3 regions of the Paenibacillus pabuli genome follow, and region 3 is predicted to be linked to each of the others. Evidence: riboswitches for the same ligand, from Rfam matches in the RefSeq annotation. Region 3 holds a riboswitch; each other region holds the start of a gene.

Region 1 (3,280 bases), 210 kb from region 3:
TAAATTAACCGTCCGTGCTGTGGAACGGGCGCTGGATATATTATTGTGTTTTACCACCCGGAGCGATCTGGGACTCACCGAAATTGCCAGCCAGATTGGTTTGCACAAAAGTACGGTTCATCGTCTGATGGCGACGCTCGAGGAGAAGGGGTTCGTCATTCGCGATGCGGCGACAGAGAAATACAGGCTCGGCATTCGGATCTGGGAGCTGTCGGCTCATATGTCCCGCAGTGATGATCCTGCCATTTTGCTGCTTCCTGCGATGGAGCGGCTCAGAGATCGTCTGGGAGAGACGGTCAGTCTGTACCTGCGGGATGGCAGTGAGCGTATCCGTATTCAGGCTGTTCAGAGTGATCAGGCGATCCGGCGGGTGGCCCCGGTTGGCGTACGTCTGCCCCTATCCGTAGGGGCGTCCAGCAAGGTGCTGATGGCATTTGCGACAGAAGAGGACCGGGAGGAACTGATGAATGGCCCGGAATGGCCCGTATTTATCGATCCCGAAGTTTACCTGGCCCAGATGGGAGATATCCGGGAGAATGGATATGCGACCAGCTACGAAGAACGTGAGCCTGGAGCGGCTGCAGTGTCCGTGCCCATTATGGATCGGAAGGGAAATATTGCTGCTGCGTTATCCGTATCCGGCCCCGTTAGTCGCTTGTCCCAGGAAACTTTGCACGAATATGCACCAGTGCTGAAGGAAGCAGCTGCGCAGATGGGCCTCATGTTGTCCTGATCCGGCATGGATGGAAGATAAAGGGTTGTTTTTCTGACTGGCTTGCGATAGTCTGTAATGGACAGCCCAGCGTGGCTGGATTGAATTGAATATGGAACTGCGGTACACATACCGCAACTTGTTAACGTTACTGGGGGAGTCCGAATTGTCCGGACTGAGACGGAATCGCATGAGATTCTGGACCCTTTGCACCTGATCTGGATCATACCAGCGTAGGGAAGTAATCGGCGATATAACCACGAACACCTGCATAATACAGCCTTTGGCATGTCTCCACTTGAAGGAGCTTGGCATCAGGCTTGTTATGGGTGATGGACATGAGCCGGTTCCCTCGGGAACCGGCTTTTTTATATACAGTGTCAAGCGTTCAGCCGCTGCAGAGGGGCGCGATCTCTTGTTGCGGCGGAGCTGGAGTTGGAGTTGGGTATAACCCACCTATGCCAGAATCCGTCTGCGCTATGCCGCTGTATGTTCTTTCTTCGGAAGTTGGCCGCTCTTTCTTTTCTTGCGTGGATGATATGGAAGGGTGCACGAGTGATCTAACGAGCCCATTCATGGGACGACCAATGAGGAGGAAGAGGTAGCGATGAATACGAACAACAGAACAACAGGACAGGAACATTCTGGAGAGGTGTTGGAAAAGGAAGCAGGGGCCGCAGGACGGGTTCAGCCGTTTCCTGGCAGCCGCAAAGTATACATTCAGGGCTCACGGCCCGACATTGCCGTACCGGAGCGTGAAATTGCCCTTCATGACACGAATACGCCCCAAGGGGTGGAGCATAACGAGCCGCTGCGCGTGTACGATACGAGCGGCCCTATGACGGATCCCGGATTCCACGCCGATATCCGGGCAGGCCTGCCAGCCCTACGTACGCGCTGGATCACAGAACGGAATGATGTAGAGGCATATCAGGGCCGTACCGTCAAACCGGAGGATAACGGGCTGAAGCCTGGAGGGAAGCGAACCGGAGCTGAACAATATCCGGGACTCCGCGGCCAACCGCTGCGTGCACAATCCGGACGCTGTGTCACCCAAATGCATTATGCGAGGCAGGGCATGATTACGCCGGAAATGGAGTTCGCCGCCATTCGTGAGGGAGTGGAGCCGGAATTCGTGCGGCAGGAGCTGGCGAGCGGCAGGGCCATTCTGCCATCGAATATCAATCATCCGGAGAGCGAACCGATGCTGATCGGGCGTCACTTTCACGTGAAAATCAATGCGAATATCGGTAACTCTGCCGTATCTTCTTCGATCGAAGAAGAAGTGGAGAAAATGACCTGGGCGGTACGCTGGGGGTCCGATACGGTGATGGATCTCTCCACGGGCAAGGACATCCATACCACACGGGAATGGATTATCCGCAATTCCCCGGTACCGATCGGCACGGTGCCGCTGTATCAAGCGCTGGAGAAGGTGAATGGCGAAGCCGAGGCACTTACCTGGGAATTGTACCGGGACACGCTTATTGAGCAGGCCGAGCAGGGTGTGGATTACTTTACGATCCACGCAGGCGTGCTGCTGCGTTATATTCCGATGACGGCCAAACGGATGACCGGCATTGTTTCAAGAGGCGGTTCCATTATGGCGGCATGGTGCCTTGCACATCATCAGGAGAATTTTTTATATACGCATTTTGAGGAAATCTGTGAAATCATGAAAAGGTATGATGTAGCCTTCTCGCTCGGAGACGGACTTCGTCCAGGCAGCATCTATGATGCCAATGACGAAGCCCAGATGGCTGAACTTGCTACACTCGGTGAACTGACACAGATTGCGTGGAAGCATGATGTGCAGGTGATGATTGAGGGGCCGGGACATGTGCCGATGCACAAGATTAAGGAGAATGTCGATCTGCAGATGGAGATCTGCAAGGAGGCACCGTTCTATACACTTGGACCGCTGACGACCGATATTGCACCAGGATATGACCATATTACCTCAGCCATTGGTGCGGCGATGATTGGCTGGTTTGGAACGTCCATGCTCTGTTATGTCACGCCAAAGGAACATCTGGGCTTGCCGAACAAGGATGATGTCCGGGAGGGTGTCATCGCCTACAAAATTGCGGCACATGCCGCTGATTTGGCCAAAGGCCATCCGCGTGCCCAGCGCCGGGATGACGCGCTGTCTAAGGCTCGCTTCGAATTCCGCTGGCGGGACCAGTTCAACCTGTCACTGGACCCGGAACGTGCGCTGTCCTACCATGATGAGACATTGCCTGCTGAAGGAGCCAAGGAGGCACATTTCTGCTCCATGTGTGGGCCGAAGTTCTGCAGTATGCGCATTACGCAGGATATTCGTGCCTTTGCCGCAGACAAAGGCTTGTCCGAGAATGAGGCTGTAGCGGCCGGGATGCAGGAGAAGGCCGAGGAATACCGGACCCGATCCTAAGGGTCGTTACAGCGCAATTTGGGCGGTCTAAGAAGCATGAAAGCCGTTCTCTCCACTGTTGGGAGAGAAGCGGCTTTTTACTTGTTTCGCTACAGGGAAATATAATAAAAATTAGCTGCAACAAAAAAGGCAGGCCAGCGAATACTTCGCAGGAT
Region 2 (3,280 bases), 3.7 Mb from region 3:
CCAGCAATCAAATCAGCCATCAGGCTGCCGGTTATTGCGCTCAGTAAGATACCGTTTCTATAATGTCCAAACGCAGTATACAACCCTGGAATGCTGTTACAAGCTCCTAGATAAGGCAAACCGTCAGGGGTTGCAGGTCGGACCCCTGCCCACGCGCGTAGGAACTGGGCTTGCTGAATTCCAGGGACCCAGCTTGCTGCGGAAGCGAGCAGTTCTTGTATTCCTTCCACAGTAACGACCCGGTCCGAACGACCCGGTAAACTGGTAGCTCCAATCCAGACTTCTCCATTTGCTTTGGGAACAATGTATACATTATCTGCATAGACCGTCTTGTCAGGTCTGTAATCTGCATCATGTTCTGCATATTGAATTGCTGCGATTTCACCTTTCACCGGAATAATCGGCATTTGAAGACCTACCTGTTTCAACATTTCTCCACCCTGTAAGCCTACTGCGACAACAACATGTTTACACGTCATTCTTCCAATGGATGTCTCCACACCCTGGATTCCATTCGCGTCCGCAGTTAGACTTACATCCTGTACACCTTCTATTACTTTGGCTCCCAGGGTTTGAGCAGCCCCGGCATAGGCACGTGCCAGGTTGACAGGAAGAAGCTCACTTTCTGAAGCTCTATACAGAGCTCCGTAAGTCTTTCCGCTTATCCATGGGGCTTCACGATGAAGAATGGAATGATCCCACCAGATTTGCTCTGTCAGCGAATCAGCACACCTTGTATCTTGATACTTGTTCATCTCGTCTTCGTTACGAAATGGTGTAACAAATCCATGCTGCTGGAGACCCATTTCAATACCGCTAAGCAGATGAAGCTGTTCTTTTTGTTGATGCAGTAATGTTCTGCTTTCACGTGCAAGCTTCGACATCACAGTAGTATGGAATGCCTCGCTGTCTGCAGCTAACATGCCCGCCGCCGCACTAGACGTCTCACTTGCAATACGGGAACGCTCAATCAAGATCACTTCTTCACCTCGTGAAGCTAACTCATACGCTATGGCACAACCAATAATACCGCCCCCCACTACAATGGTTTCCGCATGAAGTTTACCCCGGATTTCTCCGCGTATTTGGCTTGCAAAAGCTGCTCCATTTCGGTAAAGGCTACCACTTCTTCTTCGGCCTCTTACTTCTTCGCTCATTCATTCACCTCCTCGGTTCATTCATATTCTAGCGACCAATAGCCTGCCTTAAGGCAGTTCCTGCGGATTCCGGATTATCACTAGCCCATACGGATGAGATAACCGCAGCTCCCTTGGCTCCGGCTGCACGTACAGCAGCTATGTTTGCCGGTTCAATGCCGCCAATAGCGATGACGGGAATGGAAACTGCTAAACATACCTCTGTAAGTGCAGATAGTCCTCTCGGCTTGATTCCAGGTTTGCTGGCGGAAGAAAATACATGACCATAAAAGAGGTAATCCGCTCCCCGTTCTTCAGCCTCTCTTGCTTCGTTAAGAGAATGAACCGAAACACCGAGACGAAATCGATCGTTATTGTTCAGGCTGCTACCTTGAGTAGCTGCCACGTTGTACTGCCCCCAATGAATCCTTTGAATGAATAGATGTGTATCCAACTTGTTCAGCTCACTAAGACCATTGATCACGATCCTGTCAGCTGGAATTCCTGCGTTTAGCAAACTGTAGGCCCATTGAATTTTCTGCTCAGTCGTTAGATGTTTCTCCCGAATGTGGATATAGTCAAACCAAGGCCATACAGCTTGTGCAGTCTTCACGAAACGTTGTTCATCCCCTAACCCTGGCGAAACAGCATGCAGTTCAAATGAAAATGAATTCCCACGTGCATTAGAGGTATCCGTTTGAATTCCCCTCCTTACCGTCACAATATGTAACTACAAAAAAGCCACTCCCTTAGGGGAGTGGCCGCGATAATATGTCCTGTTAGTTAAATGAGCTTTACATGCCAGTTGTCAGGTATACAAGCTATTAGATTATAGCCGTCACATATACGAGATACCTGCAAGTTCCACTAGTGAGCATTCACATTCGCTACAAAATCGAATATCAATTGGCCCATGTCATTAACTAAAACGCGCCACTTCCCTACGCTGGTATAATCCAGATCAGGTGCAAAGGGTCCGGAATCGCATTATTCCATCTCAGCCGCAACGAGCGGCCCCCCTAGTGATCGTATGAAGTTGTAGCCTATGTTACCATAGACACCTTTTTTTGTCACCGTCGATTTTTTAAAACCAATGTTAATGATGTTTTGAATAAAAAGCACTTACCGCACTTCGTAACACCTAGTTTTTCTCAGACCAGGCTTCAACGTCCCATGTCTTGGTGACCCAATCCTGATAGAATTCAGGTTCATGGGAAACGAGCAAAACTGTACCTTTAAACTCTTGCAAAGCTCGTTTTAGCTCCGCTTTTGCTGTTACATCCAGATGGTTCGTCGGTTCATCAAACAGGATCCAGTTGCTTTCACGCATCAGAAGCTTGCACAAGCGGACTTTCGCTTGTTCTCCCCCGCTAAGTGCACTCAGCGGACGGGTAATATGCTCGTTTTTCAAACCACACCGGGCCAAATGCCCTCGTACTTCGTTCTGCGTCAGGTGGGAGAATTCGTTCCATACATCTTCAATAGGCGTAATATTCCCAGCCCGGACTTCCTGTTCAAAATAAGCCGTCTCCAGATAATCTCCCAGGAACGTTTTACCACTAATCGGCGGTATCTTGCCTAATATGGTCTTAAGAAGTGTCGACTTACCAACACCGTTACATCCAACAATGGCTATTTTCTCACCACGTTCGATTGTCATTGTCATTTTAGGCAGCAAAGGGTAGGAGTAACCAATCTCAAAATCAATTCCCTCAAACACAGTTTTGCTGCTGGCACGGGCATCTTTGAATTTAAATGTCGGTTTTGCTGCTTCATCCGGGCGATCGATTCGTTCAATCTTGCCCAGTTGCTTCTCACGGCTTTTGGCACGCCCGGAAGTGGAGGCTCTGGCCTTATTACGCTGAATGAAATCTTCCTGTTTCTTGATATATTCCTGCTGTTTCTCATAAGCATCGATATGTTGTGCTTTCTGCATATCAGCCATTTCGAGAAACTTGTTATAGTTGGCGGCATAACGCGTCAATTTAGCAAATTCCAGATGATAAATAACATTAACGACTTCATTCATAAATTCCGTATCATGTGAAATCAGGATAAATGCATAAGGGTAATCTTTCAAATAACGTGTCAGCCATTCAATGTGCTCCACGTCCAGGTAGTTCGTTGGTTCGTCCAGTAAAAGG
Region 3 (3,280 bases):
AATGCTGCCGGGAACAGAAGAATCTACACCCAGTATCCTAATTGCATCCGGCGGAGTCGGCGGCGCCATTCTGCCTCTGCTCACTGGCTGGAGTCTGGATCATCTGGACGTCAATCAATCCACATGGATGCTTGCGATATTTACCTTAGGCCTGCTTATCATCAGCTTGGTTACTTATCAGTGGCAGAGCAAACACCGTACAGCTTCGGTTTAATCCCCGACTTGCGCAATATGCTGAATTCTCCAATTCGCTATAATGTAAAGCGGCTCCGCAGCATATGCTTCGGAGCTCATTTTGCTTCGTTAATCGCTCTGTAGTCCAGATCTGATGTACTTCTATTGCCTCCGTCATGATTGCCCAGGAAATAGTTTGCAGCGGGAGTATTTCATAATCTTAAAAAAAACTATGCATTTAATTTAAGATTCCAGCGTTAACTAAACTTCATTGTTGATCAAAGGAAATACCACTTCTTTCCCTTTAATAAACGTGCGGCGTAGTTGGCAACTCTCTCTCATCCTCTCTGCTTACTCTGCCAATTATAGAGATCACGAATATCTCCACATAAGTGAACATTCTGTGAATTTAAATTAAATCATATTTGACAACTTGGAATTCAAAATCTATCATATCCCTTATTATGTAAGAAATTAGTTTTTCAACTTAGGAGGTTAACAAGATGGGTTTTCATAAGCGTATTGACCACATCGGCATTGTTGTGCGTGATCTGGAGACAACCCTGCGTTTCTATACGGAGATTGTAGGACTTGAATTGAAAGACCGGGTAACCCACACGAACGGTGTCATTCAGCTGGCTTTCCTCGGCTTCAACGGAAGTGACGAGACTGAGATTGAGTTGATACAGGGATACAGCGACAAGCTGCCTTCCGAAGGAACGGTGCACCATTTTGCTATCCATGTGGATGACCTTGATGCGGAATATAAGCGGATTCAGGCTACGAAGGCCGAGTTTATTGACGGAGAGATCATTACGTTGCCCAACGGCTATCGCTACTTCTTCATCTATGGACCGGAAAAGGAATGGATCGAGTTTTTTCAACGCTAAAACCAAGTACTGCTTTAGGAATATTCAATTCCATGGACCAGCGGGGATGATGTGACCTGTTACGCATTTTCCCACCCCATTTTCAAGGAGTTCGACATGAAAAAATGGTTCCAGATTATCTCCGTTATTGCTGTCATATGGGCATTATGCTATACCGTTTGGATCTCAATTTTACTAGGAGAGTCTTTACTTGTTGCGATAAGCAACAAACCTCTTCCCCAATCCTCAGTCCAGGTTCAAGATCAAGGTACGACCCTTGTAATTCCTGCTGAATATTTTGAGTATACGTGGAAAAACAATACGAAATATAACGAATTTTCAGCAATCGATATGCCAGCCTCCCCTGTGAATGTACCTGCCGGTTCTGAGCTTCTCATTTCCTTCGATCAAACTCCCAAGGAAATTAAATCTATCCAACAGGCGAATGAGCTACACAGTTGGACGAATCTGAATTCCCCTCGGCATACAATCACAGCACCTGATATTCCTGGAATATATACATATTTGTACAGCGCAAGTTGGTTGGAAGGCAGCGTTAGTTACGTGATCAAAATCAAAGTACAGTAAACAGCGTCTCACCGCCTGCCTTGTATGAAAGACTGCCTCCGGGTTGCTGATCCGTACGAATATTCGTCACATTCCCCACAAACAAATCACCCTTGGCTGTTCCATCCAGTTCCTGACTGGACACATTCCGGCCTCTGGCCTATAATTACACTAGTAATGCCCGTAACTTCATAGTTTCCCAGGGGAGTCGGAATTGGCCGGCTGAGAGTGTATCCCATCAAGATACTAACCCTTAGACCTGATCTGGATCATGCCAGCGTAGGAATCGGAGTATATCGAATTGGCCCAGCCATGTGCTGTCGCCACCTCTCTAACGCCTGCATGCGTCCCGGATTACGGGGCGCTTTTTTTGATGGTATCTTTTTGACACAAAAAGTACGCCATCCGGATCACAGCTGGTATAAATCGAAGGATTTATGCACCATGCTTGGATATGAAGCCAAGGAGTACCCCGCGCCACTGGCCGGACCATATGAAGGAGAGAATTCAAGATGAGATGGCGTAAAATGATCGGACTCCTGCTCTTGTGTGTGACCATGATCACCGTTGCTGCATGCGGCGGCCAAGAAGCAGCACCTGCAGGACAGAACGGCAGCAGCAACACCGAAAACAGCAGCGAAGGTGACAGCACAGCCTTGAAGGATGTTAAAGTCGTGCTCGACTGGACACCTAATACAAACCACACTGGCCTTTACGCCGCCGTGGATCAAGGATTTTACCAAGCGGAAGGCTTGAATGTCGAGATTGTGCAGCCGGGTGCCGGCGGTGCAGATACAATGGTGGCATCGAATGAGGTGCCTTTTGGCGTAAGTTATCAGGAGAGCGTAACACAGGCCCGTACACAGGATGTCCCGCTTGTCTCCATTGCAGCCGTCATTCAGCATAATACGTCGGGATTCGCTGCTCCGGTGGACAGAAATATTAAATCACCTAAGGATTTCGAAGGCAAATCCTATGGCGGCTGGGGTTCTCCCGTTGAAGAAGCGGTTATGCAATCCATTATGGAAGGCGAAGGCGCCGATGTGTCCAAAGTGAAGAATATCAACATGGGCGACGCCGACTTTTTTACCGCAGTGAAACGGGACATTGATTTTGCCTGGATTTTCTACGCCTGGACCGGCATTGAAGCCGAGCTGCGCGGAGAACCCATCGACATGCTGTATGTGAAGGATTATTCCGATGCGCTGGACTATTACACGCCTGTTCTCGTCACGAACGAGCAGACCATCAAGAACGACCCCGAGCTGGTAAAGGCGTTTATGAAGGCGACTTCCGAAGGCTATCAATACGCGATTGATCATCCCGAAGAAGCTGCAGACATTTTAATCAAGGCTGTGCCGGATCTGGATAAGGACCTTGTGGTGGCAAGCCAAAAATGGCTGAGCCCGAAATACAAGGATGACGCCCCGCGCTGGGGTGAGCAAAAACAGGAAGTATGGCAGAACTACACGGACTGGATGTTCAACAAAAAATTGCTTGATGAGCAGGTTGACGTATCCAAAGCCTATACGAACGAGTTTTTACCCCAATAAAGTTGAATCGAAAGGAGCCGTGATTTCTCATGGCAAGCACACTGCTTAGCATTCAAGTGATTCCCAAAACGCAGAATGGCGAAAATTCATATCCTTACGTAGATCGTGCCATCGAAG

What was found. Region 3 has a riboswitch for thiamine pyrophosphate ahead of ABGV42_RS19025 (ABC transporter substrate-binding protein). Riboswitches for the same ligand answer to the same signal wherever they lie in the genome.
Region 1: it holds a riboswitch for thiamine pyrophosphate, as region 3 does, so the genes downstream of both, thiC (phosphomethylpyrimidine synthase ThiC) here and ABGV42_RS19025 (ABC transporter substrate-binding protein) in region 3, are expected to answer to the same signal.
Region 2: it holds a riboswitch for thiamine pyrophosphate, as region 3 does, so the genes downstream of both, ABGV42_RS02860 (thiamine phosphate synthase) here and ABGV42_RS19025 (ABC transporter substrate-binding protein) in region 3, are expected to answer to the same signal.

Annotation. Positions count from the first base shown of each region.
Region 1 covers NZ_JBDOIO010000003.1:3,584,168-3,587,447, reverse strand. Annotated here, with positions in the region: gene ABGV42_RS18075 (IclR family transcriptional regulator) at 1-733, shown strand, start outside; TPP riboswitch at 856-969, shown strand; gene thiC (phosphomethylpyrimidine synthase ThiC) at 1,320-3,125, shown strand.
Region 2 covers NZ_JBDOIO010000003.1:112,530-115,809, reverse strand. Annotated here, with positions in the region: gene thiO (glycine oxidase ThiO) at 1-1,157, opposite strand, end outside; gene ABGV42_RS02860 (thiamine phosphate synthase) at 1,186-1,749, opposite strand; TPP riboswitch at 2,058-2,167, opposite strand; gene ABGV42_RS02855 (ABC-F family ATP-binding cassette domain-containing protein) at 2,278-3,280, opposite strand, start outside.
Region 3 covers NZ_JBDOIO010000003.1:3,798,482-3,801,761, forward strand. Annotated here, with positions in the region: gene ABGV42_RS19005 (MFS transporter) at 1-214, shown strand, start outside; gene ABGV42_RS19010 (VOC family protein) at 678-1,064, shown strand; gene ABGV42_RS19015 (hypothetical protein) at 1,161-1,631, shown strand; gene ABGV42_RS19020 (hypothetical protein) at 1,618-1,755, opposite strand; TPP riboswitch at 1,802-1,914, shown strand; gene ABGV42_RS19025 (ABC transporter substrate-binding protein) at 2,123-3,163, shown strand; gene ABGV42_RS19030 (MTH1187 family thiamine-binding protein) at 3,193-3,280, shown strand, end outside.